2 regions of the Streptomyces sp. NPDC051180 genome follow, and region 2 is predicted to be linked to the other one. Evidence: predicted binding sites of a transcription regulator. Region 2 holds the regulator's gene; the other holds the start of a gene.

Region 1 (14,119 bases), on a different contig from region 2:
CAAGAACGGCACCACCATCGGCTACCTCGGCGCGTCCTGGGGCGCGGGCGTCCTCAAGGGGACCCTCCCCGAGCAGGACGGCAAGTGGGGCGTCGCCCCCATGCCCACCTGGGACGGCAAGCCCGCCAGCGGCATGCTCGGCGGCACCTCCTTCGCCGTCACCAAGGACAGCGGGCAGAAGGCCGCGGCCGTCGCCTTCGCCGAGTGGATGTCCACCACCGAGGACGGCGTGAAGGCCCGCATCGCCTCCGGCACCTCCTCCGCCTTCCCCGCCGCCGCGGCCCTGCGCCCCGTCGCCAAGAAGGCGTTCGACGCGAGCTACTACGGCGGGCAGGACATCTACGCCCTCTTCGAGGCCGCGGGCGCGTCCATCAGCCCGAACTGGGCCTGGGGCCCGACCACCGGCACCACCAACACCGCGATCAAGGACCAGTTCGGCAAGATCGCCCAGGGCGGCCCCGGCATCGCCGACGCCGTCAAGGCCGGCCACGACGCCACCGTCGCCGAACTCACCAAGCGCGGCCTGAAGGTCGAGGGCTGACATGAAGGCCCGAACCCGCGCCGCGGCGATCCTGCTGACCCCCTTCTTCCTCCTGTTCACCGCGGTGATGGTGGTGCCGATCGGCTACGCGGTCTGGCTCAGCCTCTTCACCGAGAAGCAGTCCGGACTGGGCTTCGGCGGCACCGAGACCGTCTTCACCGGCCTCGACAACTACACCGCCGCGCTCGGTGACCGGGCCTTCCGCGAGGGCTTCGGCGTCCTGCTCGGATACTGCCTGCTCTACATCCCGCTCCTGCTCGCCGGAGCCCTCGGCCTCGCCCTCCTGCTGGACTCGGCGCTCGCCCGCGCCCGCCGCTTCTTCCAGCTCGCGCTCTTCCTGCCGCACGCCGTCCCCGGCATCATCGCCGCGCTGATCTGGGTCTACCTGTACACGCCCCAGCTCAGCCCGGTCGTCAAGGCGATGGAGGCCGGCGGCGTCGGCTTCGACTTCTTCTCCCCCGAAGGCGCGCTGCCCTCCGTCGTCAACATCGCCCTGTGGGAGTGGCTCGGCTACAACATGGTCATCTTCTACGCGGCACTCCAGGCCATCGACCGCTCCGTCCTCGAAGCGGCCACCGTCGACGGGGCCGGCGCCTGGCGGATCGCCTTCGCCGTCAAGATCCCCCTCGTCAAGGCATCCCTCGCCATGGTCGGCCTCTTCACGGTCATCGGCTCCCTCCAGCTCTTCACCGAGCCGCTGATCCTCAACAAGGGCACCGGCTCCGCCGTCACCTCCACCTGGACGCCGAACATGTACGCGTACACCGCGGCCTTCGACCGCAACGACTACGGACTCGCGGCCGCCGCCTCCGTGCTCCTCGCCCTCACGGCCGCCCTGCTCTCCTTCGCCGTCACGCGGTTCACCGGCCGCCGCAAGGCCGGCACGGCACGGAAGGAGCGCACCGCATGAGCACCCGCTCCCCCGGCCGCTGGCTCTCGAAGACCGCCGTCAACGGCGCCCTCGTCCTCGCCGTCGTCTACATGCTCTTCCCGCTGATCTGGCTGCTCACCGCCGCCACCAAGGACGCCGGCGGCCTCCTCGCCGGAAACGCCTTCTCCTTCGACGGCTTCGACCTCGGCGGCAACCTGAGCCGGCTCGCCGAGTACAACGACGGCATCTACTTCCACTGGTACGCGAACAGCCTGCTCTACGCCGGACTCGGCGCCCTCGCCTGCTCGCTGGTCAGCGTCGCCGCCGGATACGCCTTCCACGTCTACGACTTCCGGGGCAAGGAGGCGCTCTTCGGGCTCGTCCTCCTCGGCGTGCTCGTCCCCACCACCGCGCTCGCCCTGCCGATGTACCTCCTCGCCAGCGAGGTCGGGGTCGTCAACACCTACTGGGCCGTGCTGATCCCCGTCCTCGTCAACCCCTTCGGCGTCTACCTCTCCCGGGTCTTCTGCGCCGGCTACATCCCCGACGAGGCCCTGGAGGCCGCCCGCATCGACGGCGCCGGCGAACTGCGCGTCTTCTGGTCCATCGGCCTGCGCATGGTCATGCCCGGCTTCGTGACCGTCTTCCTCTTCCAGTTCACCGCCGTCTGGAACAACTTCTTCCTCCCCCTGGTCATGCTGTCCGACCAGAAGCTCTACCCCCTGAGCCTCGGGCTGTACGCGTGGAACAGCAACGCCCACGCCGAACCCGACTTCTACCCCCTCGTCGTCACCGGGTCGCTGCTCGCCGTCGTCCCCCTCGTCGTCGCCTTCGTCTCCCTTCAGCGCCACTGGAAGGCCGGCCTCACCGCCGGCAGCGTCAAGTGAGGAAGGCCGGATCCCCCATGCGCCCCGCCCCCGACCACCGTCCCGCCCTCCTCCTCGCGATGGGCCCCGGCGTTCCCGAACGCCTGCTCACCGACGCCCACCGCGACCGGCTCGCCGCGCTCACCCGCACCGACCCGCACCTCGTCGCCCACGACCTCACCGCCCCCGACGCCCGGGTCGCCGCCGCCCTCGCCGACGCCGAACTCCTCCTCACCTGCTGGGGAGCGACCCCCCTGACCCCCGAGGTCCTCGACCGCGCGCCCCGCCTCAAGGCCGTCGTCCACGCCGCCGGCTCCGTCAAGCACCACATCACCGACGCCTGCTGGGACCGCGGCCTCCGCGTCACCTCGGCCGCCTCGGCCAACGCGCTGCCCGTCGCCGAGTACACGCTCGCCGCCATCCTCTTCGCGGGAAAGCGGGTCCTCGGCTCCGCCCGGCGCTACGCCGAACTCCGCGCCGACCACACCTGGCTCGTCGAGTCCGCCCCCTGGGGCAACTACCGCCGCACCGTCGGCCTCGTCGGCGCCTCCCGCATCGGCCGCCGCGTGATCGACCTCCTGAGCCCCTTCGACATCGAGGTCCTCCTCTACGACCCGTACGTCGACGTCGCCCCGCCCGGCGTGGAACTCGTGACCGACCTCGACGACCTCTGCGCCCGCAGCACCGTCGTCTCGGTCCACGCGCCCCAACTCCCCTCGACCCGGCACATGATCGGCGCCTCACAGCTCGCCGCCATGCCCGACGGCGCCACCCTGATCAACACCTCCCGCGGCTCCCTGATCGACGAGCAGGCCCTCCTCCCCCACCTCGTCTCCGGCCGCCTCCACGCCACCCTCGACGTCACCGACCCGGAACTCCCGCCCCCCGACTCCCCCCTCTACACCCTCCCCAACGTCCTCCTCACCCCCCACGTCGCCGGCTCCCTCGGCAACGAACTCCACCGCATGACCGACCAGGCCCTCGACGAGATCGCCCGCTACGTCCACGGCGAACCCTTCGCCGAGGAGGTCCTCGTCGACGACCTGACGCGCTCGGCCTAGCCGCCCGGTCCCGGTGTCCGCGCTCCCCCTGCCCCCCGCAGGCACCCCACCTAGACTGGAGAGGTCCCACCGCGGTCGGGAGGCGTCATGACGTTCGTACAGATCATCGACTGCAAGACGAGTCGGGTGGACGACCTGAACCGGCTCATGGATCAGTGGGTCGAGCAGACCGAGGGGAAACGGACCGCGACCCACAGCATGGTCGGGAAGGACCGGTCGGACGGCTCGCACATCGTGGAGATCGTCGAGTTCCCGTCGTACGACGTGGCCATGCGCAACTCGCAGCTTCCCGAGACCGACCGGATCTTCCGGGAGATGGTGGCGCTCTGTGACGAGATGCCGACCTTCACGGACCTGGACGTGGTCCGGGACGAGGCGATGTACAAGAACAACGCCCGGCGGCTGCTGGAGATGTTCGCGACGGAGCGGGAGCTGGCGCTGATGGACGAGGTGCTGGCGGAGGGGTACCACGACCACGATCCGACCAACGAGCAGGACGTGATCGGCATGGACGCGGTCCGGCGCGAGGTGGAGATGTGGCGGGGCGGCTTCGACTTCGCGTTCACCGTGGACGACCAGATCGCGGAGGGCGACCGGGTCTGCACCCGCTGGACGTGGAAGGGCAGCCACACCGGCGACTTCATGGGGCTCCAGCCGACCGGCATGGAGGTGACGATGACCGGGACGGTCATCCACCGGTTCCGGGACGACGGGAAGATCGTCGAGGGCTGGTGGCAGTACGACCTGCTGGGGCTGATGGGCCGGCTCGGCGCCATCGAGGGCTAGGGCCGCCGCCCCTCCGGATCCGAGGCGGCGGGTCCCGGGCGCCCCGCCCAGGACGCACCGAGGCCCGGTGCCCCCGCGACGGGGGCACCGGGCCTCGTTACCTGCTGTGGGCTATGCGCCTCAGTGGGAGTGACCGTGGCCGTGGCCGTGGCCCGCGTCCGCCGGCTCCTCTTCCTTCTTCTCCACCACGAGGGTCTCGGTGGTGAGCAGGAGGGAGGCGATGGAGGCGGCGTTCTCCAGGGCGGAGCGCGTCACCTTGACCGGGTCGATGACGCCGGCCTTGACCAGGTCGCCGTACTCGCCGGTCGCGGCGTTGAAGCCCTGGCCCTTGTCGAGCTCCGCCACCTTCGAGGTGATGACGTAGCCCTCGAGGCCGGCGTTCTCGGCGATCCAGCGCAGCGGCTCGACGGCGGCACGGCGGACGACCGCGACACCCGTGGCCTCGTCGCCGGTCTTGTCGAGGTTGCCCTCGAGGACCTTGACGGCGTGGACCAGAGCGGAGCCACCACCGGAGACGATGCCCTCCTCGACCGCGGCGCGGGTCGCGGAGATGGCGTCCTCCAGACGGTGCTTCTTCTCCTTCAGCTCCACCTCGGTGGCGGCGCCGACCTGGATCACGCACACGCCGCCGGCCAGCTTCGCGAGGCGCTCCTGGAGCTTCTCGCGGTCCCAGTCGGAGTCCGTGGACTCGATCTCGGCCTTGATCTGGTTGACGCGGCCCGCGACGTCCTCGGAGTTGCCGCCACCGTCGACGATGGTGGTGGAGTCCTTGGTGATGGTCACGCGGCGGGCGGTGCCCAGCACGTCCAGACCGGCCTGGTCGAGCTTGAGGCCGACCTCCTCGGCGATGACGGTGGCACCGGTGAGGGTGGCCATGTCGCCGAGCATCGCCTTGCGGCGGTCGCCGAAGCCGGGGGCCTTGACGGCCACCGCGTTGAAGGTGCCGCGGATCTTGTTCACGACCAGGGTCGACAGGGCCTCGCCCTCGACGTCCTCGGCGATGATCAGGAGCGGCTTGCTGGCGCCGGCCTGGATGACCTTCTCCAGGATGGGCAGCAGGTCCTGGATCGAGGAGATCTTGCCCTGGTTGATCAGGATGTACGGGTCGTCGAGGACGGCCTCCATACGCTCCTGGTCGGTCACCATGTACGGGGACAGGTAGCCCTTGTCGAAGGCCATGCCCTCGGTGAAGTCGAGCTCCAGGCCGAAGGTGTTGGACTCCTCGACGGTGATGACACCGTCCTTGCCGACCTTGTCCATGGCCTCGGCGATGAGCTCGCCGACCTGCTGGTCCTGCGCGGAGAGCGCGGCGACGGCGGCGATGTCGGACTTGTCCTCGATCGGGCGCGCGGTGGCGAGCAGCTCGTCGGAGACGGCCTTGACGGCGGCGTCGATGCCCTTCTTCAGGGCGGCCGGGGAGGCGCCGGCGGCGACGTTGCGCAGACCCTCGCGGACCAGGGCCTGGGCGAGCACGGTGGCGGTGGTGGTGCCGTCACCCGCGATGTCGTTGGTCTTGGTCGCCACCTCCTTCACCAGCTGGGCGCCGAGGTTCTCGTACGGGTCGTCGATCTCGACCTCGCGGGCGATCGTGACACCGTCGTTGGTGATGGTGGGGGCGCCGAACTTCTTGTCGATGACGACGTTGCGGCCCTTGGGGCCGATCGTCACCTTGACCGTGTCGGCAAGCTTGTTGACGCCGCGCTCAAGGGCGCGACGGGCGTCCTCGTCGAACTTCAGGATCTTCGCCATGGGAGCGGTTCAGCCCTCTCGGATTCAGGTGGAACGAACTGCGCCCCGGGGCGCCTGGAAGGGGCCTCGGGGCGCAGCTCAAAGCATCTGCTTCAGGTACTTCGGGTACTTCGGTGAATTACTTCTCGACGATCGCGAGCACGTCGCGAGCCGAGAGGACGAGGTACTCCTCGCCGTTGTACTTCACCTCGGTGCCGCCGTACTTGCTGTACAGCACGATGTCGCCGGTCTTGACGTCGAGCGGCAGACGCTCGCCGTTCTCGAAGCGGCCCGGGCCCACGGCCAGGACGACGCCCTCCTGGGGCTTCTCCTTGGCGGTGTCCGGAATGACCAGGCCAGAGGCGGTGGTCTGCTCGGCGTCGAGCGGCTGGACCACAATGCGGTCCTCGAGCGGCTTGATGGCAACCTTGGAGCTGGTGGTCGTCACGATCCGACCTCCCCCTTCGGAGATCTCACGGGGCTAACTGTCTGAGGTGGCGACCAGGTCGATCCGTCGTCGCGGGTGCCGGACCTGCCTGTCGCTGTGTTGGCACTCTCCAGTGGGGAGTGCCAGAGCCGAGACTATGACCGCGATTAGCACTCGGTCAAGCGGAGTGCCAATTCATCGCTCCGTGGCGTGACCGGCCGGCGTTCCGGCAGGTCGTGCGTCCGGCTCTCGCACCCCCGGGCGTCCGCCGCGTGGGGGACGCCTTCCGGCCTCTCGTCACGCGCCTCCTCGCGGGTCGGTGCGGGCCGGTGGCCGACCCGTTCCACCGCCTTCCGGCCGAGCCGTTCGATCGGGTCGACCGAGGAGGCGCAGGCCGGGAGGGCGAGGAGCGTGCCGGTGACGGCGAGAGCGGCGGTCCACCGCCGCGCCCGGGTCCTCACACGTAGTCCTCCAGCTTCGCGACGGCGTACCCCTTGGAGGTGATCACGTCCATCACCCGCCGGATCATGTCCGGCATGGTGCCCTTCCAGTCCTCCTTGCCGCGGAAGTGGGTGAGCACGATGTCGCCGGGGTGCAGGTCGCGGTCCCACTCGCGCCACTCCATGTGGTCGGGGAACGCCTCGGCGGCCCAGAGCGGGACGGCCTTGACCCCGCAGGACGCGGCCGCGCGCAGGGTGTCCTCGTTGTAGTTGCCGTAGGGAGGCCGGAAGAGCGGCGGCCGCTTGCCGAACTTCTTCTCGATGACCTCCTGCATGCCGCAGATCTCGCGCTTCTGCTTGGCGTAGGAGAGGGCGGGCAGGTAGCGGTGGTTCAGCGTGTGGTTGTGCAGGGAGACGCCGGACTTCTGCATCTTCGCGAAGTAGCCGTAGTCGTCGCTGACGACGTAGTCGCTGAGGAAGGCGCTGTAGGGGATCCGGAGTTCGTCCATCATCCGCAGCAGGGCGGGGTCCTTCTCCGCGCCGTCGTCGATGGTGAGGAAGACGACCTTCTGCTGGGTCGGGACGGTGGTGAAGACGGGCGGGAGGCCCTCGCCGTCGGTCTCGAAGCCCTTGCGGGTGGTGATCTTCGGCTTGACGGCGGGCGGGGCGGGCGCCTCCAGCGGGGTCCGGGTCAGGCCCCACTTCTTGGCGGCGAGCGCGCGGGCGGCGCGCTGCTTGCGGACCTTCTCCAGCTGGGCGTTGAGTGCGCCGGAGGCGCCCTGGACGGCCGGGGCCTGCTGTCCGGCGGCGGGGCCGGGGGCGCCCCGGTCCGGTTCGGCGGCGCCGGAGCAGGCCGTGGCCGTCGCGGCGAGGGCGGCGACGAGGAGGGCGGCCCCGAGGGCCCGAGGACGGGGGTGGGGCGCGCCGATTGCCATCAATTCTTCCTTTTGTCGTACGAGCTGCATGGCGCCGCATCCTGTCAGCGCGGAACCCCCTTCACCCGGCGCGACACCGCCGTACGGCCCCGCCGTCCCCCGGCCGGCCCACAGCGGCGCAGGGCCCACAATGGGACGGGTGACCGACCTCGCCTCCTTCGCCTCCCTGCTCGGCCCCGAGGGCCAGACGCTCCTGACCGCCCTGCGCGACCACGACCCCGCCCAGGAGCTGGCGGTGGTCTCCCGGCTGCGCCGCGACCATCCCGCCGAGCTGGTCACGGCGGCGATCGGCCAGGCACGGCTGCGGCAGCGGGCGGTGGCGAAGTTCGGCGCCGAGGACGCGTACCGCATGTACTTCACGCCGAACGGCGTCGAGCAGTCGACCCGCGCCTCGGTCGGCGCCTACCGGGCGGCCCGGCTGAAGGCGCTCGGCGTCGGCAGCGTCGCGGACCTCTGCTCCGGGATCGGCGGCGACGCGATCGCGCTCGCCCGCGCCGGGATCTCCGTCCTGGCGGTCGACCGCGACCCGCTGACCGCCGAGGCGGTCAGGGCCAACGCGGCGGCGCTCGGCCTCGCGGAGCTGATCGAGGTCCGCTGCGCGGACGTGACCGAGATCGACACCAGCCCGTACGACGCGGTCTTCGTCGACCCCGCGCGGCGCGGCGGGCGGGGCCGGATCTTCGACCCGGAGGCGTACTCGCCGCCGCTGTCCTGGGCCGTCGAGGCGGCCCGCAAGGCCCGGCACGCCGCCCTGAAGGTGGCGCCCGGCATCCCGCACGAGGCCGTCCCCGCGGACGCCGAGGCGGAGTGGATCTCGGACGGCGGGGACGTGAAGGAGGCGGTGCTCTGGTTCGGCACGGAACCGGGCGCCCGGCGCGCCACGCTGCTGCCCTCCGGCGCCGGACTCACCGGCCGGGGACTGTCCGACCCGGCGGTCCGGCCGGTCGGCCGCTACCTCTACGAACCGGACGGCGCGGTCATCCGCGCGCACCTCGTCGCCGAGGTCGCCGAGGAGCTGGACGGCGGTCTGATCGACGAGACGATCGCGTACGTCACGGCCGATTCGCTCGTCCCCACCCCGTACGCCGCGGCCTACGAGATCACCGACGAACTCCCCTTCAACCTGAAGAAGTTGAAGGCGTTGCTGCGGGAGCGGGAGGTCGGCACGCTGACCGTGAAGAAGCGCGGCTCGGCGGTCGAACCCGAGGAGATCCGGCGCAGGGTGAAGCCCAAGGGCCCCAACGCGGCGACGGTGCTGCTCACTCGGGTCGCGGGAGCCCCGACGATGCTGATCGGCCGGCCCGCGGGCGGGGGCCGGTGAGCCGCACCGCGAAGCGGTAGTGGCCGAGGGCCTTCGTCAGGCCGGTGAGCCCGATGACCCAGAGGATCAGGGCGGCGCCCATGCCGTACGCGACCAGGCCGTAGCCCCCGTCCTCCCACCGCGCGCCCGCGGGCACGGCGAAGCCCAGCCAGAGCCCCGTCCCGCACATCGCGAAGGAGAGCAGCAGCCAGCAGGCGCTGAGGGCGGGGGCGCGCAGCCGGGCGTCCGTCGGGCCGTGCCGGTCGAGCGCCGCCCACCGGACGGTCAGCTCGCGGACGGTCCGGTCGCGCCGCAGGCCGCGGACGGTCAGCCAGCCGACCGGGACGAGGACGCCGATGCCGAGGACCGTGGCGAAGACCCCCGTCATGACGGTGAGCGGGTCGGGCGCCGGTCCGCCGAGCGAGGTCAACAGCACGCCGACCAGTCCCCAGCCCAGCTCCAGGAGCGCGCACCACACGAGGAACATCGCGAGCCGTCCGGGGCCCAGCAGGCGTCGTCCCAGCTCGTCGAGTGCGCGCGCCCGGTCGGCGAGCAGCGCCTCGCGGTCGGGCCAGCTGCGGAGTTCGGCGGGCGGGGGCGGCGGGGGAAGGGGCGTGCGCGGGGACATGCCCCGACCCTAAGCGCCGTCGGCCGGCCCCCGCGACGGACTTCCGGGCCTCCGGTCCCCGGGCTCCCCCTCCGCGGCCCGCGCCCGCAGCAGAGCCCGCTCGCTCTCGTTGCGGGTGAGGGCCGCCGCCCGTTCGAACTCGGCGCGCGCCTCCGCCGTCCGCCCGAGCCGTTCCAGCAGGTCGCCCCGGACGCTGGGCAGCAAGTGGTAGCGCGCGAGGGCGGGTTCGTCGGCGAGGGCGTCGACGAGGGGGAGGGCCGCGGCCGGGCCCTCGGTCATCGACACGGCGACGGCGCGGTTCAGTTCGACCACCGGGGAGGGCGCGAGGACGCCGAGCCGGCCGTACAGCGCGGCGATGGTCGCCCAGTCCGTCACCTCGTACGAGGCCGCCCGCGCGTGGCAGGCGGCGATCGCGGCCTGGAGGGCGTACGGGCCGTAGGAGCGCCCGTCCCCGGCCCGCGCCAGGGCCGCGAACCCGCGCCGGATCAGCAGCCGGTCCCAGCGCCGCCGGTTCTGCTCGGCGAGGAGCACCGGCCGGCCGCCGGCGCCGGTCCTGGCGGCCGTCCGGGACGCCTGCAGTTCGAGGAGGGCGGCGAGGCCGTGCACCTCGCTCTCCTCGGGCATGAGGACGGCCAGCCCGCGGGCGAGCCGCAGCGCGTCCTCGCACAGGCCGGGCCGCAGCAGGTCGTCGCCGGCGGTGGCCGCGTACCCCTCGTTGAAGATCAGGTAGACGACCTCCAGGACGGAGCCGAGCCGGGCGGCGCGCTCCTCCCCGTACGGCACCTCGAACGCGACGCCCTCCCGGGCGAGGGTCCGCTTGGCACGGGTGACGCGCGCCGCGACGGTCGCCTCCGGGACGAGGAAGGCGCGGGCGATCTCGTCGGTCCTGAGCCCGCCGACGAGCCGGAGCGTGAGCGCCGCCCGCGCCTCGGCGGAGAGCACGGGGTGGCAGGCGGTGAAGACGAGCCGGAGGACGTCGTCGTCGATGTCGCCGGGGCCGGACGGCTCGGGGTCGTACGACGCCTCCGTGAGCGTCCGGCCGACCTCGGCGAGCTTCCGGGCGTACGTCTCGCGCCGCCGCACCAGGTCGACGGCGCGGTGCTTGGCGGCGGCCGTCAGCCAGGCACCCGGCCGTTCCGGGACGCCCGACCGCGGCCACTGCTCAAGGGCGGAGACGAGGGCGTCCTGCGCGATCTCCTCGGCGATGCCGACGTCGCGGACGATCCTCGCCACGGTGGCGATGATCCGCGCCGACTCCATCCGGAAGACCGTCTCCACCGTGCTCTGCACCGTCACGGGTCACATGACAGCACACCGCGGGTCAGCCCTCCGGCATCTCCTCGACCTCGCGGACCTCCAGGCCGACCTTCCAGTGCGGCGGGTGGACGGCGAGGAAGCGCTTCCCCCACTCGACGGCCTCGGCCATGTCCTTGCACTGGAGCATCGCGTAGCCGCCGACGACCTCCTTGGTCTCGGTGAACGGTCCGTCGGTGTACGACAGCTTCCCGTCCGACCAGGTGATCCGGGTGGCCTCGGCGGTCGGCCGCAGACCGGCGGTGTCCACCATCGCGCCGGCCTTGCCGATCTCCTCGAAGAGCGCGCCCATCCGCTCCTCGAAGCCGGGGTCGGCGCTCTCCATGTCGATGGTGTTCTCCTCGATGCGGACGAGGGACAGGAAGCGGGGCATGACGACTCCTCGGTGGTGCGGTGGCGGGGCCGTTCCCCGCCTTCCACACATACGTCGAACGGGGAGGGGCCGCATCGACACCACGCCAGGAGAAGTTCTAGACGTAGTCCTCCAGGCGGGCCACGGTGAAGCCCTGTTCCTGGATGCGGCGCAGCATGGTCGCCGTCATCTCGGTCATCGTGCGGCCCTTGAGCTCGGAGGGGCCGCGGAAGTGGGCCAGGACGATGTCGCCGGGTCGGAGCTTCCGGTCGCCGCGCTGGTACTGCATGTTCTTGATCTGCATGGACTCGCGCCACAGGACGATCGCGTCGACCCCGCACTCCCCCGCCGCCGCGCGCGTGGCCTCGTTCCAGTTGCCGTACGGGGGTCGGAAGAGGCGGGGGACCTGGCCGTACCGCTCCCGCAGCCGGGTCTGCTGGCCGCATATCTCGCGGCGCTGGGCCTCCTGGGAGAGGGTGCGCAGGTTCGGGTGGGTGAGGGTGTGGTTGGCGAGGCCGTGGCCCTGGGCGACGAGCGGCGCGAAGTACCCGTAGTCGGCGCGGATGGCGGCGTCGGTGAGGAACATCGTGAAGGGGATGTCGAGGTCCCTCATCATCTCGACGAAGGCGGGGTCCTTCTCGGCCCCGTCGTCGATGGTGAGGAAGACGATCTTCTCGCGGGTGGGTATCTCGCTGATGACCGGCACCGGTCCGCCGGGCGGGCGGACCACGGGCTTGACCGCGGGCGGGGCGGGCGGTGCCGCGAAGGGCCGGAGACCCCACTTGCGGTACGCGGCCGCGCGGGCGCCGCCGGCTCCGGGCGCCCGGTGCGCGCCGGCCGCCCCTCCGGCCGACCCGGCGGACGCCCCGTCGGCGCCTCCGCCGGACGCACCGCCGGTCGGGGTGGCCACGGGGGCGGGAGCGGCGGCGGGACCGTCCTCGGCCGTGCAGCCGGTCACCAGGAGGGCGACGGCGGTCAGGGCCGCCCACAGCGCGATCGTCTTCTTCACGCGCTGTGGGATGCCCCCAGCGGTCGAATGGTTGCCCGAAGCTCGCTTATTCGACCGATCCCGTCATGCGGCCGACGTGGCCCTCGGGCCCGAAGGCCGCCTGTGCGACCGCTCGTGCGACCGCCTATGCGACCGATTCGAAGCGCCAGCGGTGGACCGGGCGGGTGATCAGATCGGCGTCCGGCTCCGGCAGTTCGGGCAGCTCGGCGTCGAACGCCTCCGCCTCCCACCAGGTGAGGACGAGGACCCGGTCCTGGGGGGCCCGGAAGATCTCCCGGCGGACCGGCTCCCGGGCGAGGACCTGCGCCCGCGCCCACTCCAGGAGCTCGGCACCCCGGTCCTGGGCGGCCCGCGCCTCCCACATGAGGGTGAGCCTCACGAGTACAGGTTCTCCTTGCTGACCTCGTGCACGTGGTCGTGACCGTGGGCGTGGTCGTGCGCGCTGCCGGGCACGTGCGGGTCGGTCACCGGCAGGGACGAGTCCGCCGACAGCTCCAGGTCGGAGGCCGGCCGGTTGCGGGCCACCATCTCCGAACCGAGCGCCGCGACCATCGCGCCGTTGTCCGTGCACAGACCGGGACGGGGCACCCGCAGCCGGATGCCGGCCCGCTCGCAGCGCTCTTGGGCGAGGGCCCGCAGCCGCGAGTTGGCGGCGACGCCGCCGCCGATCATCAGGTGGTCGACGCCCTCGTCCTTGCAGGCCCGGACGGCCTTGCGGGTGAGCACGTCCACGACCGCCTCCTGGAAGGACGCGGCCACGTCCCGGACCGGCACCTCCTCGCCGGCCGCCCGCTTGGCCTCGATCCAGCGGGCCACGGCGGTCTTGAGGCCGGAGAAGGAGAAGTCGTACGCGGGGTCCCGCGAGCCGCTCAGACCGCGCGGGAACGCGATGGCGGCCGGGTCGCCCTCCTTGGCGAGCCGGTCGATGACCGGTCCGCCGGGGAAGCCGAGGTCGAGCACGCGGGCGATCTTGTCGAACGCCTCGCCGGCCGCGTCGTCGATGGTCGCGCCCATCGGGCGCACGTCGGAGGTGATGTCGGCGGAGAGCAGCAGCGAGGAGTGGCCGCCGGAGACCAGCAGGGCCATCGTCGGCTCGGGCAGCTTGCCGTGCTCCAGCTGGTCGACGCAGATGTGCGAGGCCAGGTGGTTGACGCCGTAGAGCGGCTTGCCGAGCGCGTAGGCGTACGCCTTGGCCGCCGAGACGCCGACGAGCAGCGCGCCCGCCAGGCCGGGGCCCGCGGTGACGGCGATGCCGTCGAGGTCCTTCGCCGAGACGCCGGCCGTCTTCAGGGCGCGCTCGATCGTCGGGACCATCGCCTCCAGATGGGCGCGGGAGGCGATCTCGGGCACGACGCCGCCGAAGCGGGCGTGGGTGTCGACGCTGGAGGCGATGGCGTCCGCGAGGAGCGTGGTGCCGTGGACGATGCCGACGCCGGTCTCGTCACAGGAGGTCTCGATGCCGAGTACGAGCGGTTCGTCAGCAGCCATCAGTCATTCCAGCCATGGTCGGTACGGACATCAGATCTCTGTCCCGGTTCCTTGAACGGTCAGTCGCATCACGAGCGCGTCCACGTTTCCGGGCTGGTAGTAGCCGCGCCGGAAACCGATGGGCTCGAAGCCGAAGCGCTCGTAGAGCTGCTGGGCCCGGGTGTTGTCCACGCGCACTTCGAGGAGGACCTCGTCGCACTCGAAGGCGGTGGCGTGGTGGAGCAGGTCGGTGAGGAGCCGGGCGCCGAGCCCGGTCCCCCACTGGTCGCGGGAGACGGCGATCGTCTGCACGTCGCCGAGTCCGCCGGCGGCGGCGAGTCCCGCGTAGCCGACGAGCCGCTGCCCGCCGTCCCCGTCGGGGGTCTCCGCGACG
Region 2 (14,119 bases):
GAGTGCCAGCCGGGGACGGTGCGGGAGAGCGCGAGGTCGATGCCCTCGCCCTGCTCCAGGGCGTCCCAGCAGTACTCGCCGTAGTGGTCGTCACCGAAGGCGGCGGCGAGCGAGGTGCGCAGGCCGAGGCGGGCGAGGGCGGTGGCCATGTTGGCGACGCCGCCGGGGCTGGAGCCCATGCCGCGGGCCCAGGACTCGGTGCCGCGGACGGGGGCGCTGTCGAGGCCGGTGAAGATGATGTCGAGGAAGACCGTGCCCGTCAGGAAGACGTCGCAGGCGGGGTCGGTGGGTTCGCGCAGGCAGACCAACGGGTCGACCCCGGCGTCGTGTTGCGGCTGGTCTCCCCTTGCTGTGGTCACGGCTGGCTCCCTGCGCTGGTGCGGTTCAGGCCAGTGTGCCCGATGGGGTACGCGTGACGGGTGGGACGCAGCGAGAAAGCAGCCCTCTACCCGCAAACCCGCGAGCCAAACAGACTGTGACCCGGATCACATGGCGAATCGGCGGATACCACCTTCTCCCGTCACTCACCTGCTTGATACACATGGTTCCGCGACCCCGTGTTCCCCGCACCACCGGGCGCTCTCCCCGCCCCTTTCCGTACCTGGGAACGCCCATGTCCTCGCGGACCCGCGGCCCGGCGGCGCTCGTCGCCCTCGTCGCCCTCTTCACCGCCGGCTACCTCGCCCCGTACCTGCTGCCGACCGTCGTCGGCCGGCTCTCCGCCGGACTCGGCCTCACCCCCGCGCAAGCCGGTCTGGCCGGCTCCGTGCTGCTCCTCGGCTCCTCCTCGGCCGGCTTCACGCTGGCCGCCCGCGGGGACCGGATCGCCCCGCGCACGGCGGCCCGCGCGGGCCTGCTGGCGATGGCCGTCGGCTACGGCTCCGCCGCCGCGACCGGCATCGTGCCGCTGGTCGTCGCCGGCGCGGTCCTCGGCGGCGTCGGCTCGGGCACGGCGACGGCGGTGGCGGCGGCCGGCATCGCCGGGCAGCGCGACCCGCACCGGGCCTCCACGCTGGGCCTCCTGACGGTCTCGGCCGCGGCGGGCGCCCTCTACCTGACCCTTCCGCACCTGGGCGGCGGCCACGCGGCCCCGCTGCTCGCCATCGCCTGCGCCGCGGCCCTGGTGTGGCCGCTCACCGGCCGGCTCGCGGCCACCGCGTCCGCGCGGGACGGACGGACCGGGCGCACGACCGCGCCGGCCGGCCCGCTGCCCTACCGCTGGGCCGGCGCCGTCCTCGCCGGCGGCATCCTGTGCTGGTCCCTCGCGCAGAACGCCCTGTGGGGCGTCAGCGGCCGCATCGGGCTCACCCAGGCCGGGCTCTCCGAGGTCACGGTCGGCGCTGTCTTCGCGGCGGCGCTCGGCGCCGGGCTCGCCGGGGTCACGGCGGCCGGGGCGCTCGGCTCGCGCCTGGGCCGCGCGGTGCCGATCGGCGTGGGCACCGTCCTCATCGCGGCGTGCGTGCTGCTGAGTTCGGCCGCAGGGAGCCTGGCCTCCTTCGCGACCGGCGAGATCCTCTGGAACGCCGTCTACCCCGTCGTCCTGTCCTACCTCCTGGGCCTGGCCGCCTCCCTGGACCCGCGCGGCCGCTGGGCCGTCCTGGTCGGCTCCGCCTCCTCCCTCGGAGTGGCCTGCGGACCCGTGACCGGCAGCCTGCTCTCCGAGCGCGCCGGCTACCCGGGCATGGGCGCCGTCCTCTGCGCCCTGCTCGTCCTCGTCGCCGTCCCGATGACGGCGGTGGCGCGCCACGCCTCGGGCCGCCCCCTGGTCCCCGGCTCCGTCCGCCGCCGCGGCGGCGCCCCGGCCGCCGTCCTCGCCGGCACGGCCTCCGCTACCCCCGCCCTCGTCCCGCAGATGGGCGCCCCGGAGCAGCCGGTCGCCGCCATCCCCGTCCCCGCCACCGCCGGCCGCCGCCGCCCCGCCAAGTCCGCCTTCCGCCTCGCCCGGCCCTCGGACCGGGGCTAGCCGGACCGGGGCTAGCCGGACCCGGGCCGGTCGGACCGGGGCCGGCCGGACCGGGGCCGGGCCGCCGCCTGTCGGTCGGCCGGGTGGGGGCGGGGACGGCGGATCAGCGCCGCGGGAAGTCGTACGCCTCCACCTCGGCGAGGTAGCGGGCGCGGCGGGGCTCGTCGTCCTCCAGGAAGGAGGCCGTGAAGGAGTTGCGGGCGAGGTCGCGGAGCTGGTCGTCGGAGAGGCCGAGTGCGTCGCGGACCCCGTCGAAGTTGTCGCCGGCGTAGCCGCCGAAGTACGCGGGGTCGTCGGAGTTGACCGTGACGAGGAGGCCCGCGGCCATCATCGTGCGCAGCGGGTGGTCGGCGAGGGTGTCGATGACGCGGAGCCGGACGTTCGACAGCGGGCAGAGGGTGAGCGGGACCCGCTCGCGGGCCAGCCGGTCGACGAGCTCCGGGTCCTCCATGCAGCGCAGCCCGTGGTCGATCCGCTCCACGCCCAGCACGTCCAGGGCCTCGCGGACGTAGGCGGCGGGCCCCTCCTCGCCCGCGTGGGCGACGCGGCGCAGGCCGAGCCGGGCGGCCTCCTCGTACACCTCGCGGAACTTGGCCGGCGGGTGGCCGACCTCGGCCGAGTCCAGGCCGACGCCGGTGATCCGGTCCAGGTACGGCTTCGCGGCCTCCAGGGTCGCGAGGGCCGACGCGGCGGACTCGTCGCGCAGGAAGCACAGGATGAGCCGCGTCGAGATCCCGAACCGCTCCTCGGCGCGGTCCAGGGAGGCGGCGAGGCCCTCGATGACGGTGCCGATCGGGACGCCCCGGGCGGTGTGCGCCTGCGGGTCGAAGAAGATCTCGGCGTGCCGGACGCCCTGGGCCGCGGCCCGCTCCAGATAGGCGTCCGCGAGCTCGGTGAAGTCCTCGGCGGTGCGCAGGACCGCCATCAGGCCGTAGTAGAGGTCCAGGAACGACTGGAGGTCGCTGAAGCGGTACGCCTCGCGCAGGGCGGCGGTGTCCGCGTACGGCAGGGTGACGCCGTTGCGGGCGGCGAGGGCGAAGGCCAGCTCGGGTTCGAGGGTGCCTTCGATGTGGAGGTGCAGTTCGGCCTTGGGGAGAGGCGCGGGGAGGTGCATGGGTGGTGCTCTATCTCTTCGGTACGGGGACCCTCATGAGGTCCTGGGCAATGCTCAGCTCGCCGTCGAACCCGGCCGCCCGCGCCTGCCGTTCGAACGCGGCGGGGTCGGAGTAGCGCTGCGAGAAGTGGGTGAGGACGAGGTGCCGCACCCCCGCGTCCCGGGCGACCGCCGCGGCCTGTCCGGCCGTCAGGTGGCCGTGGTCGGTGGCGAGCCGGACGTCCTCGTCGAGGAAGGTCGACTCGATGACGAGCATGTCGGCGCCCTCGGCGAGGGCGTGCACCCCGTCGCAGAGGCGGGTGTCCATGACGAAGGCGAACCGCTGTCCTCGCCGGACCTCGCTCACCTCGTCGAGCGTGACGCCGCCGAGCACCCCGTCGCGCTGGATCCGGCCCACGTCCGGCCCCTTGATGCCGTGCGCGGCGAGCCGCTCGGGCAGGATCCGGCGCCCGTCGGGTTCGGTGAGGCGGTAGCCGTACGACTCCACCGGGTGCGAGAGCAGGCGCGCGTCGAGGGTGTACGCCTCGGTGACGGCCAGCGGGCCGTCGGCGGAGACGGGCGCCTCGGTCAGCTGCACCGTCTCGCGGTAGGCCGTGGCGTACCGCAGGCGCTCGAAGAAGTGCTGCCCGCTCGCCGGGTAGTGGGCGGTGACCGGGTGCGGGACCTGGTCGAGGTTGATCCGCTGGATCACCCCGGCCAGGCCCAGCGAGTGGTCGCCGTGGAAGTGCGTCACGCAGATCCGGTCGAGGTCGTGCGCGGCGACCCCGGCCCGCAGCATCTGGCGCTGGGTCCCCTCGCCGGGGTCGAACAGGATGCCCTGGCCGTCCCAGCGCAGCAGGTAGCCGTTGTGGTTCCGGTGCCGGGTCGGGACCTGGCTCGCGGTGCCGAGGACGACCAGTTCGCGTACGGACACGGCTTATCCGGGGGGCCAGTTGAGGCCGCGGCCGCCCAGCACGTGCGCGTGGGCGTGGAAGACGGTCTGGCCCGCGCCCGCGCCGGTGTTGAAGACGATGCGGAAGCCGTGGCCGTCGACCTTCTCCTGGGCGGCGACCTCGCCGGCCTCGCGCAGTATGTCGGCGGCCACCGCAGGCGCGGCGGCGGCCAGCGACGCGGCGTCCGGGTAGTGGAGGCGCGGGATCACGAGGACGTGGGTCGGCGCCTGCGGGTTGATGTCGCGGAAGGCGACGGTCGTCTCGGTCTCGCGGACGATCGTCGCCGGCACCTCCCCCGCCACGATCTTGCAGAACAGGCAGTCGCTCTGCGGCTCTCCGGCCATGGCCCGGGCCTCCTCGCCTCTGTCGGTCGGTATACGCGCATGCTATCGGCCGCCCCCGGCTCCGCCGCGCCCCCCGGTCAGTCCTTCGGCGCGCGCCGGTTCAGGGCCGAGCGGCTCACCCAGTAGGTGATGATCACGGCCCAGAACAGGGGTGTTCCCAGTCCGCTCACCACGCCCGAGTCGAAGGACCACAGGGCCAGGGCCGCGAGCGAGTAGAGGCCGAGGAGCCCGACGGCCCCGGCCATGAACAGCACGGGCCGGCAGTTGCGCGCCACGAGGAGCAGGGGCCGCCGCAGCCGGGGCGGGACCCGGCGGGCCATCCACACCGCCCACCCGGTCCACGAGCCGACGACCACCGCCCCGCCGGCCAGGAGCGGGACGGCCGCGTCGGCCCAGCCCGCCCCGTCGGGGACCCAGGCGAGGGCGACGGCCGAGGCGATGAAGCCGAGCAGGGCCACCCAGCGGGAACCGGCGACGGTGTTCCAGGCCATGGCCTCCAGGTTGTAGCGGGCCTTGCGGTCCTGGAGGTCGAGCGCGGCGGAGGCGACGAAGCCCTCGGCTGCCTGGGTCCACGCGCCCCGCCGGAACCAGCGGCGCCGCAGCCGCAGCAGCGACAGGTTGTTGTGGGCCTCGCTGCTCTGCGGGTTGAGCCGCAGCGTCGCCTCGTACGCCCGCTGCGCGGTGACCCGGTCGCCCCGGCGCTGGGCGGTCAGCCCCACCAGGAAGTGGGCCGCGTCCTCCTCGGGGGCGAGGGCGACGGCTGCCCGGGCCGCCTCGTACGCCTCGACGGTCCGGCCGGGCGTGCGGGCGTGCTCGCCGTGCTCGGCGAGGGCGGTGCCGAGCGCGTAGTGGGTTCCCCAGTACTGCGGGGCGAGTTCGACGGCGTGCCGGGCGGACGCCTCCGCCTCCGGGTACCGCTTGGCCGCGAGGAGGATGTGGACCCGCATCAGCCACCCGCCGAGCAGCTCCGGCTGGGCCCGCAGCGCCTGGTCGACGGCGGCCAGCGCGGCGGGGCCCTCGCCGCTGCGGTGGTGGCAGCGGGCCAGCAGCACCAGGGCCTCGGCGTCCTCCGGTTCGGTCGCGAGGTGCTGGGCGACCAGGGCTCCGGCCTGCGCGTACCGCCCGGTGTCGTAGAGCGCCTCGGCGCGCAGCAGCGCGGTCGGGGTGGTCACAGCTTGCGCTTCCGCTTGAGGTGGGCGAGGAGGTCGTCGTACAGGCCGCCCTCGTTGGCGAACATGGCCACGTTCTTGGCGGCGGCGAACCACGGTTCCGTCGACGGCCTGATCTGCTTGGCCGCGCCGAGCAGGTCCTTGGTGGTGATCAGCCGTACGGAGCCGGTGCGGGCCGAGTCGAGGAGCGCGGCCTCGGCGGCCGTCTCGCACAGGTGGGCCAGGTCGGCGCCGGAGAAGTCCTCGGTGGCCTTGACGAGCTTGCCGAGGTCGACGGCCTCGATCGGGCGCTCGCGCAGGTGGTAGCGGAGGATCGCCTCCCGGGCGTGGGCGTCGGGCGGCAGGACGAGCAGGGTGCGGTCGAGGCGGCCGGGGCGGCGCAGCGCGATGTCCACGTCCCAGGGCACGTTGGTGGCGGCGAGGACGAAGACGCCCTCGTTGCCGGCGCCGCTCGCCATGCCGTCGAGCTCGGTGAGGAGCTGGTTGACGACGTTGCGCAGGCCGCCGTGGTGGGTGCGCGAGCGCTTGGCGCCGAGCGCGTCCAGCTCGTCGAGGAAGACGACGCAGGGGGCCTGGCGGCGGGCGGTCTCGAAGATGTCGTGGATGTTCTTCTCGGAGGCCCCGATCCACATGTCGAGGACGTCGGAGAGCGAGACGGTGAGGAAGTTCGCGCCCAGCTCGCCCGCGACGGCCCGCGCGATGAAGGTCTTGCCGCAGCCGGGCGGGCCGTAGAGCAGCAGGCCGCCGCGGAGCGACTTGCCGTACAGCCTGCGGAGTTCGGGGTTGCGCATCGGCGCGAGGAAGGCGGCCTCCAGGCGGTCCTTGACCTCCTCCATGCCGCCGACGTCGGCGAGCCGCACGGCGCCCGGCGCGTCGACGTCCCAGGCGGCGGCGTCCCCCGCCGGCCCGTCGCCGCCGGCGGCCTGAGGCTCCTCCAGGAAGCGGGGCCCGACGAGGTCCTGCACCTGCTGCTCGGCGGCGGCCCAGTCGAAGGCGTCGTGAGCGGCCCCGGACGGCCCGGTCGCGTCCTCCGGGGAGGCGTCCGCCTGCCCGGGGTCGCGCGGGGCGGTCTGCTCGGGGCCGGTCTGCTCCGGGGCGGCGGTCGGGGCGGGCGAAGCGGGGGCCGGGGGCTCCACGACGGGCGCGGGGGTGGGCGCGGTGGCGGGGGCGGGCGCCGGGGGTTGCACGGGCGGCGCCCCCATCGCCCGCATCATCAGCGTCCGCGCGGCCGCGTCCCCCGGCGCGTGCTGGAGCGCGACCGCCGCCTCCGCGACGGCCTCGTCGTTCCGCCCCTCGGCGAGGAGGAGTTCGGCGAAGTGGAGACGCAGGGGCACGTCGCCGGGGGCGGCGGCCACGGCGGCGCGCAGACTGCGGATCAGAGGGGACTCGTCGGCCATGCGGTCAGCCTAAGGAGCCCCCGGGGGCCGCTGTCCACCGGGTGCGGCGGACGGCGGCGCGTAGGGTGCGCGGCATGAGACGGGAAGGCGCACCGCGCAGACTGACCGCGGACGGCACCGTGTGGCTCTGGAACGTCCGGCACCGCCACCCCGACTGCCGGACGGTGCTCTCGCTGCGCCGCGCGGAGCTCCCCCACGCGCAGCTGCGGCTGGTCTTCCGGGAGGGCCCGGGCCGCATCGTGGCCGGATACCCCTTCGGAACGGGCGACGTGGCCTCGGCCGACGGCGCGATCCTCAACCTGAACGAGCCGGGCGTCGTCCGCCGGTTCCTCGACGAGGCCGGCGCCCGCGGCCTCCTCCCCGCCGCCCACGGCGTCCACGGCGTCCACGGCGTCCACGAGGAGGACGCCTGGCCCCTCTACGACACCCTGACGGCTACGGCCGGGAACCGGGACGCCTGAGGGGCCCGCGGGGCTGCGGGGCTGCGGGGCTGCGGGGCTGCGGGGCTGCGGGGCTGCGGGGCTGCGGGGCTGCGGGGCTGCGGGGCTGCGGGGCTGCGGGGCCTAACTCCAGCGGCCGGTGCGGCCGAGGACCAGGGACGTGGCCGCCGTGCCGGCCGTGGAGGTGCGCAGCACGCTGCGGCCGAGCCGGTACGGCTTCGCCCCGGCGGCCTCGAACACGGCGAGCTCGTCCGGGGAGACACCGCCCTCGGGACCGACGACCAGCACGATCGACCCCTTCTCCGGGAGGGCGGCGGTGGCGAGCGCCCCGCTGGGGTGGTCGCGGTCCTCGTGCAGGACGGCCGCGAAGTCGGCGGCCGCGAGGAGCGCGGCGACCTGCTTGGTGCTCATCAGGTCGGCGACCTCGGGGAAGCGGGTGCGGCGCGACTGCTTGCCGGCCTCGCGCGCGGTGGAACGCCACTTGCCGAGGGCCTTGAGGCCGCGGTCGCCCTTCCACTGGGTGATGCAGCGGGAGGCCGCCCACGGCACGATCGCGTCGACGCCGGTCTCGGTCATCGTCTCGACCGCCAGCTCGCCCCGGTCGCCCTTGGGAAGCGCCTGGACGACGGTGATCCGCGGCTCCTCCGGCGCGTCCTCGTGCACGGACGAGGACTCCACCGTCAGCCGGTCCTTGCCCTCCACGGCCGTCACCACGCAGTCGGCCCAGCGGCCCCGGCCGTCGGTGAGGACGACGGCCTCCCCCGGCTCCAGCCGCTTCACGGAGACGGCGTGCCGGCCCTCGGACCCGTCCAGGACGAACTGCCTGGTGTCGGGGAGGGTGTCGACGACGAAGACGGGTGCGGTCATGGGGCGCTCCTGTGGGCCAGCTCGGAGAGGACGGTGTCGAGTTCGGCGGCCAGCACCTCGACCAGCTGCCCGGCGGGGAGTTCGCGGGCGAGCCGGTGACCCTGGCCGGCCCACAGGGCCATGCCCTGGGCGTCGCCCGCGGCGGCGGCGGCCTTGCGGATCGGGGCGGTGAGGTGGTGGATCTCGGGGTAGGCGGCGGGGGCGTACGGCCCGTGCTCGCGCATGAAGCGGTTGACGAGGCCGCGGGCCGGGCGTCCGGAGAAGGCCCGGGTGAGGGCGGTCCGGGTGAACAGCGGGTCGGTCAGGGCCCGCTTGTGGAGCGGGTGGGCGCCGGATTCCGGGCAGCCGAGGAAGGCGGTGCCGAGCTGGGCCGCGTCGGCCCCGGCGGCCAGGACCGCGGCGATCTGCGCGCCGCGCATGATCCCGCCGGCGGCGACGACCGGCAGTCCGACGCGCTCGCGGACCTGGGTGACGAGGGTGAGCAGGCCGGTCCCCGGGGAGCCCTCGTCGGCGGGGTCGTCGCGGTAGGTGCCCTGGTGTCCGCCGGCCTCGACGCCCTGGACGCAGACGGCGTCGGCGCCGGCCTCCTCGGCGGCGGCCGCCTCCTCGGCGGAGGTGACGGTGACGATCGTGTACGTCCCGACCCGGGCGAAGGAGGCGAGCGCCTCGGGCTCCGGGCAGCCGAACGTGAAGGAGACGACGCGGACCGGGTCCTCCCGGAGGATCGCCAGCTTGGCCTCGTAGGCGTCGTCGCGGCTGTCGTCCGCCTCGCCGAGCGGGGTCTCGTACCAGGTGGCCTCGCCGGCGAGCTGGTGGCGGTAGACCTCGACGGCGGCGGGGTCGGCGGGCCGCCCGCTGTGCGGCATGAAGAGGTTGACGCCGAAGGGGCGTGCGGTGAGCCCGCGCACCTGCTTGATCTCCTGGTACAGCCCACCGGCCGTCTTGTACCCGCCGGCCAGGAAGCCGAGCGCGCCGGCCTCGCAGACGGCTCCGACGAGCTCGGGACAGGAGGCGCCACCCGCCATGGGGGCCTGCACGATCGGGAACCGAGAGAGATCGTTCAGCGCGGTGGTGGACATATGGGCATCGTGTCATGCCCCTGCTTCCGGGCCGAATCGGTACGTCAGGTCCCGGAGCCGTTCATTCCGGCGCCCCTGGGAAGGCCGGAGGGGGCGGGGCGGCTCACCGCCGCCCCGCCCCCTCCGTCCGTCGCCGGCCGCGGTCAGGTCCGCCCGTTGAAGGCGTCCTTCAGCCGCGAGAACAGCCCCTGCTGGCCCGGCTGGAACTGGCCGGTCGGCCGCTCCTCGCCGCGCAGCTTCGCCAGTTCGCGCAGCAGCCGCTCCTGCTCCGCGTCGAGCTTGCCCGGGGTCTGCACCTCGACGTGCACGATCAGGTCGCCCCGGCCGTTGCCCCGCAGGTGCGTGACGCCCCGCCCGTGCAGCGGGATCGACTGGCCGGACTGCGTGCCCGGCCGGATGTCGATCTCCTCCAGGCCGTCCAGCGTCTGCAGCTGCACCTTGGTGCCGAGCGCGGCCGCCGTCATCGGGATCGTGACCGTGCAGTGCAGGTCGTCGCCGCGCCGCTGGAACGTGTCGTGCGGGGTCTCGTGGATCTCGACGTACAGGTCGCCGGCGGGGCCGCCGCCGGGGCCGACCTCGCCCTCGCCCGCGAGCTGGATGCGGGTGCCGTTGTCGACACCGGCCGGGATCTTGACCGTGAGGGTGCGGCGGGACCGGACACGGCCGTCGCCCGCGCACTCGGGGCACGGCGTCGGGACGACCGTGCCGAAGCCCTGGCACTGCGGGCAGGGGCGCGAGGTCATGACCTGGCCCAGGAAGGACCGGGTGACCTGCGAGACCTCGCCGCGGCCGCGGCACATGTCACAGGTCTGCGCGGAGGTGCCGGGAGCGGCGCCCTCGCCCGAGCAGGTCGTGCAGACGACCGCCGTGTCGACCTGGATGTCCTTGGTGGTGCCGAAGGCCGCCTCGTTGAGGTCGATCTCCAGACGGATCATGGCGTCCTGGCCCCGGCGGGTCCGCGAGCGCGGTCCGCGCTGCGAGGCCGTGCCGAAGAAGGCGTCCATGATGTCGGAGAAGTTGCCGAAGCCACCGGCGCCGAAGCCGCCCGCCCCGCCCCCGCCGGAGGCCGAGAGGGGGTCGCCGCCCAGGTCGTAGACCTGCTTCTTCTGCGGGTCCGACAGGACCTCGTAGGCGGCGTTGATCTCCTTGAAGCGTTCCTGCGTCTTCGGATCGGGATTCACATCCGGGTGCAGCTCGCGCGCGAGCCTCCGGAATGCCTTCTTGATCTCGTCCTGGGACGCGTCGCGGCGCACGCCGAGTACGGCGTAGTAGTCCGTGGCCACTTACGACTCCGCCAGGATCTGTCCGACGTAACGTGCCACTGCGCGTACCGCTCCCATCGTTCCGGGGTAGTCCATGCGGGTCGGTCCGACCACGCCGAGTTTGGCGACTGCCTCGCCGCCCGAACCGTAGCCGACCGAGACGACGGACGTGGAGCTCAGCCCCTCGTGGGCGTTCTCGTGCCCGATGCGTACGGTCATGCCCGATTCCTTGGCCTCGCCGAGCAGCTTGAGGAGCACGACCTGCTCCTCCAGGGCTTCCAGGACGGGCCTGATCATCAGGGGAAAGTCGGGTCCGAAGCGGGTGAGATTGGCGGTGCCGCCGATCATCAGCCGCTCCTCGTGCTCCTCGACGAGGGTCTCCAGGAGGGTCGCGAGAACGGTGGACACCGTGGCGCGGTCCTCGATCTCCTCGAAGGACTCGGGAAGGTCCTGCACCAGCTGCGGCACGTCCGCGAACCGGCGCCCGACGACCCGGCTGTTCAGCCGGGCCCGCAGGTCGGCCAGCGAGGTCTCGCCGAACGGCGCCGGGCAGTCCACGACGCGCTGCTCCACCCGGCCGGTGTCCGTGATGAGGACGAGCATCAGGCGGGCGGGGGCCAGCGAGAGCAGCTCCACGTGCCGGACGGTCGAACGCGTCAGCGAGGGGTACTGGACGACCGCGACCTGACGCGTCAACTGGGCGAGCAGCCGGACCGTACGCCCGACGACGTCGTCGAGGTCGACCGCGCCGTCGAGGAAGTTGTGGATGGCGCGCCGCTCCGGCGTCGACAGCGGCTTGACGCCGGCCAGCCGGTCGACGAAGAGCCGGTAGCCCTTGTCGGTCGGGATGCGGCCCGCGCTGGTGTGAGGCTGGGCGATGTAGCCCTCCTCCTCCAGGACCGCCATGTCGTTGCGCACGGTGGCGGGCGAGACGCCGAGCTTGTGCCGCTCGGTGAGCGCCTTGGAGCCGACGGGCTCCTCCGTCCCGACGTAGTCCTGGACGATGGCGCGCAGCACCTCGAGTCTGCGTTCGCTGAGCATCGTGCGCACCTCCAGCTGTCGTCGTCGTTCCGGTTTGCTCCGCTTTTGGCACTCACCCGGTCCGAGTGCCAGCGATCCCCGGTCAGTGTACGGCGGCGCACATCGCTCCTGGCAAGGAGGCGGCGCCCCCACCGGTTAGCGTCGCCGCATGGACGTGGATTGGGAAGCGCACGGATGGCAGCGGCTCGCGGACGGGGTGGGCCGACGCCGGCTGCCCGGCTGGGACGCCACGGTCGGACTGGTACTGGGAGAACCGGGGGTCCTGCTGTACGACACCGGCTCCTCGCTCGCCGAGGGCGCGGAGCTGCGAGGTCAGATCGCGGACCTGACCGGCGGCCGCAGAGTGACACACATCGCACTGAGCCATCCGCACTTCGACCACGTGCTCGGCACGGCGGCCTTCGCCGGCGCGGAGGTCTTCGGCGCGGTCGGCTCGGACGACCTCCTCGCCCAGGACCGCGAGCGGGAGGCGCTGCGGCGGGACGCGGTGCAGCAGGGACTCGACGCGGCGGCGGCCGCGGAGGCGGTGGACGTCCTGGTGGCCCCCCGGCACGTCGTCTCCGGCGAGTGGACGCTCGACCTGGGCGGACGCCAGGTCCTCCTCGCGAACGTCGGGCCCGGCCACAGCGGCCACGACCTGGCCCTGTGCGTCCCCGGCGACCGCGAGGTCGTCTTCTGCGGGGACCTGGTCGAGGAGTCGGGCGAACCCCAGGCCGGCCCGGACGCGATCACGGCCCGCTGGCCGGACGCCCTCGACCGGCTGCTCCGCCTCGGCGGCCCCGACGCGCTGTACGTCCCCGGGCACGGAGCGGTCGTCGACGCCGCGTTCGTACGACGCCAGCGGGAGGAACTGGCACAGCGCTTCGAGGTGTCATAACGTCGCCCGAATGCGGAGCTACGACCCGGACCTGACGCCTTCCTGGAAGAAGCCGAAGGCCGTCCCCGAGATCCCGGCCGACCCCGACCTCGTCGTCGAGGAGGTCACCACCGGCTTCTGCGGGGCGGTCATCCGCTGCGAGGCCGGCACGGTCACCCTGGAGGACCGCTTCGGCAAGCACCGGGTCTTCCCCCTGGAACCGCGCGGCTTCCTCCTGGAGGGCCGCGTCGTCACCCTCGTCCGCCCCTCCGCCGCCGCCCCGGCCCGCCCCACCCGTACGGCCTCCGGCTCCGTCGCCGTGCCCGGCGCCCGCGCCCGCGTCGCCCGGGCCGGCCGGATCTACGTCGAGGGCCGCCACGACGCCGAGCTCGTCGAACGCGTCTGGGGCGACGACCTGCGCATCGAGGGCGTCGTCGTCGAGTACCTGGAGGGCGTCGACCACCTCCCCGCCATCGTCGCCGAGTTCGGCCCCGGCCCCGACGCCCGCCTCGGCGTCCTCGTCGACCACCTGGTCCCCGGCTCCAAGGAGTCCCGCATCGCCGCCCAGGTGGCCTCCCCCGACGTCCTCGTCGTCGGCCACCCCTACATCGACATCTGGGAGGCCGTGAAACCCTCCTCCCTCTCCATCCCCGCCTGGCCCTCCGTCCCCCGCGGCCAGGACTGGAAGACCGGCGTCTGCCGCGCCCTCGGCTGGCCCTCCGACAACACCGGCGCCGTCTGGCAGGCCATCCTCCGCCGCGTCCACTCCTACAAGGACCTCGAACCCACCCTCCTCGGCCGCGTAGAAGAACTCATCGACTTCGTCACCGCCCCCTAACCACCCTCCCCGCAAGCCCGCGCGACGGCGGCAACACGTGGAACGGGCCGCGTCGCCCACCCCGCCGTGCGGGACAGGGCCTGGGTGGCCCACCCCGCGTGCGTGAGCAACGCGACGGCGGTGTCGCGCGGCTCTGCCGGGTCCGGGCCGAGGCCCACCCCCGTGTGGGCAGTCGTCCCGCTGGGGCGGGACGGGTGGGCACACGGGACGGCGCGCCTGGCCGCGCCTCCGCCCCGTTGCGCCTGGACCCGCACCGTCAAAGCAACGCGCACGGGGTGCGGGCCCCGGGGCACGGAAGCCTAGGCCCGGCAAGGGGCGCTGTTCCGTTGTGCCCACCCTCCCCCAAGCTCTCGGCTTCGCTCGAGCAGGGGGGACCCCCATCGCCCCGCGGAACAGTTGCCCACAACAGGGCCTGCAGGGGGCACAGGCCCGAACGCGCGGAGACCGGGCACGCGCGGGTTGTCAGTCCACCAGGTCTCGGACGACCGCGTCGGCGAGGAGACGACCCCGAAGCGTCAGAACCGCCCGCCCCTCCCCGAAGGCCCCCTCCGCGAGAAGCCCGTCCGCAAGCGCCCGCTCGGCCGCGGCCAGCCCGGCAGGCCGCAGGAGCGCGAGGGGGCACCCCTCGCGGAGCCGCAGTTCGAGGAGGATCCGCTCGACGCGCCGGTCCTCGTCGGAGAGCAGCTCGCGCCCGGCCCCCGGCGACCGGCCCGAGGCGAGCGCGGCGGCGTAGGAGCCGGGGTGCTTGACGTTCCACCACCGCACGCCCCCGACGTGCGAGTGCGCTCCGGGCCCGGCGCCCCACCAGTCGGCGCCG

The links. Region 2 encodes HrcA, which represses chaperone genes, less so after heat shock. Its sites were predicted from a motif close to TTNGCACTCNGNNNNNCNGAGTGCNAA; they were not measured.
Region 1: the regulator HrcA is predicted to act here: its motif matches at 6,448-6,474, upstream of groES (co-chaperone GroES).

What each region holds. Positions count from the first base shown of each region.
Region 1 is NZ_JBFBBC010000005.1:323,375-337,493, reverse strand. It holds gene AB0424_RS12970 (sugar ABC transporter substrate-binding protein) at 1-541, shown strand, start outside; gene AB0424_RS12965 (sugar ABC transporter permease) at 543-1,451, shown strand; gene AB0424_RS12960 (carbohydrate ABC transporter permease) at 1,448-2,299, shown strand; gene AB0424_RS12955 (hydroxyacid dehydrogenase) at 2,317-3,339, shown strand; gene AB0424_RS12950 (ester cyclase) at 3,427-4,125, shown strand; gene groL (chaperonin GroEL) at 4,246-5,874, opposite strand; gene groES (co-chaperone GroES) at 5,993-6,301, opposite strand; gene AB0424_RS12935 (polysaccharide deacetylase family protein) at 6,738-7,655, opposite strand; gene AB0424_RS12930 (class I SAM-dependent methyltransferase) at 7,786-8,976, shown strand; gene AB0424_RS12925 (hypothetical protein) at 8,915-9,583, opposite strand; gene AB0424_RS12920 (RNA polymerase sigma factor) at 9,593-10,879, opposite strand; gene AB0424_RS12915 (YciI family protein) at 10,905-11,270, opposite strand; gene AB0424_RS12910 (polysaccharide deacetylase family protein) at 11,368-12,258, opposite strand; gene AB0424_RS12905 (hypothetical protein) at 12,383-12,637, opposite strand; gene tsaD (tRNA (adenosine(37)-N6)-threonylcarbamoyltransferase complex transferase subunit TsaD) at 12,634-13,746, opposite strand; gene rimI (ribosomal protein S18-alanine N-acetyltransferase) at 13,777-14,119, opposite strand, start outside.
Region 2 is NZ_JBFBBC010000008.1:191,117-205,235, reverse strand. It holds gene AB0424_RS16955 (PfkB family carbohydrate kinase) at 1-359, opposite strand, end outside; gene AB0424_RS16950 (MFS transporter) at 614-1,963, shown strand; gene AB0424_RS16945 (adenosine deaminase) at 2,067-3,077, opposite strand; gene AB0424_RS16940 (ribonuclease Z) at 3,088-3,990, opposite strand; gene AB0424_RS16935 (histidine triad nucleotide-binding protein) at 3,994-4,353, opposite strand; gene AB0424_RS16930 (tetratricopeptide repeat protein) at 4,431-5,525, opposite strand; gene AB0424_RS16925 (ATP-binding protein) at 5,522-6,919, opposite strand; gene AB0424_RS16920 (hypothetical protein) at 6,994-7,380, shown strand; gene AB0424_RS16915 (16S rRNA (uracil(1498)-N(3))-methyltransferase) at 7,483-8,226, opposite strand; gene AB0424_RS16910 (nitronate monooxygenase) at 8,223-9,305, opposite strand; gene dnaJ (molecular chaperone DnaJ) at 9,449-10,588, opposite strand; gene hrcA (heat-inducible transcriptional repressor HrcA) at 10,589-11,608, opposite strand; gene AB0424_RS16895 (MBL fold metallo-hydrolase) at 11,757-12,485, shown strand; gene AB0424_RS16890 (DUF3097 domain-containing protein) at 12,496-13,302, shown strand; gene hemW (radical SAM family heme chaperone HemW) at 13,765-14,119, opposite strand, start outside.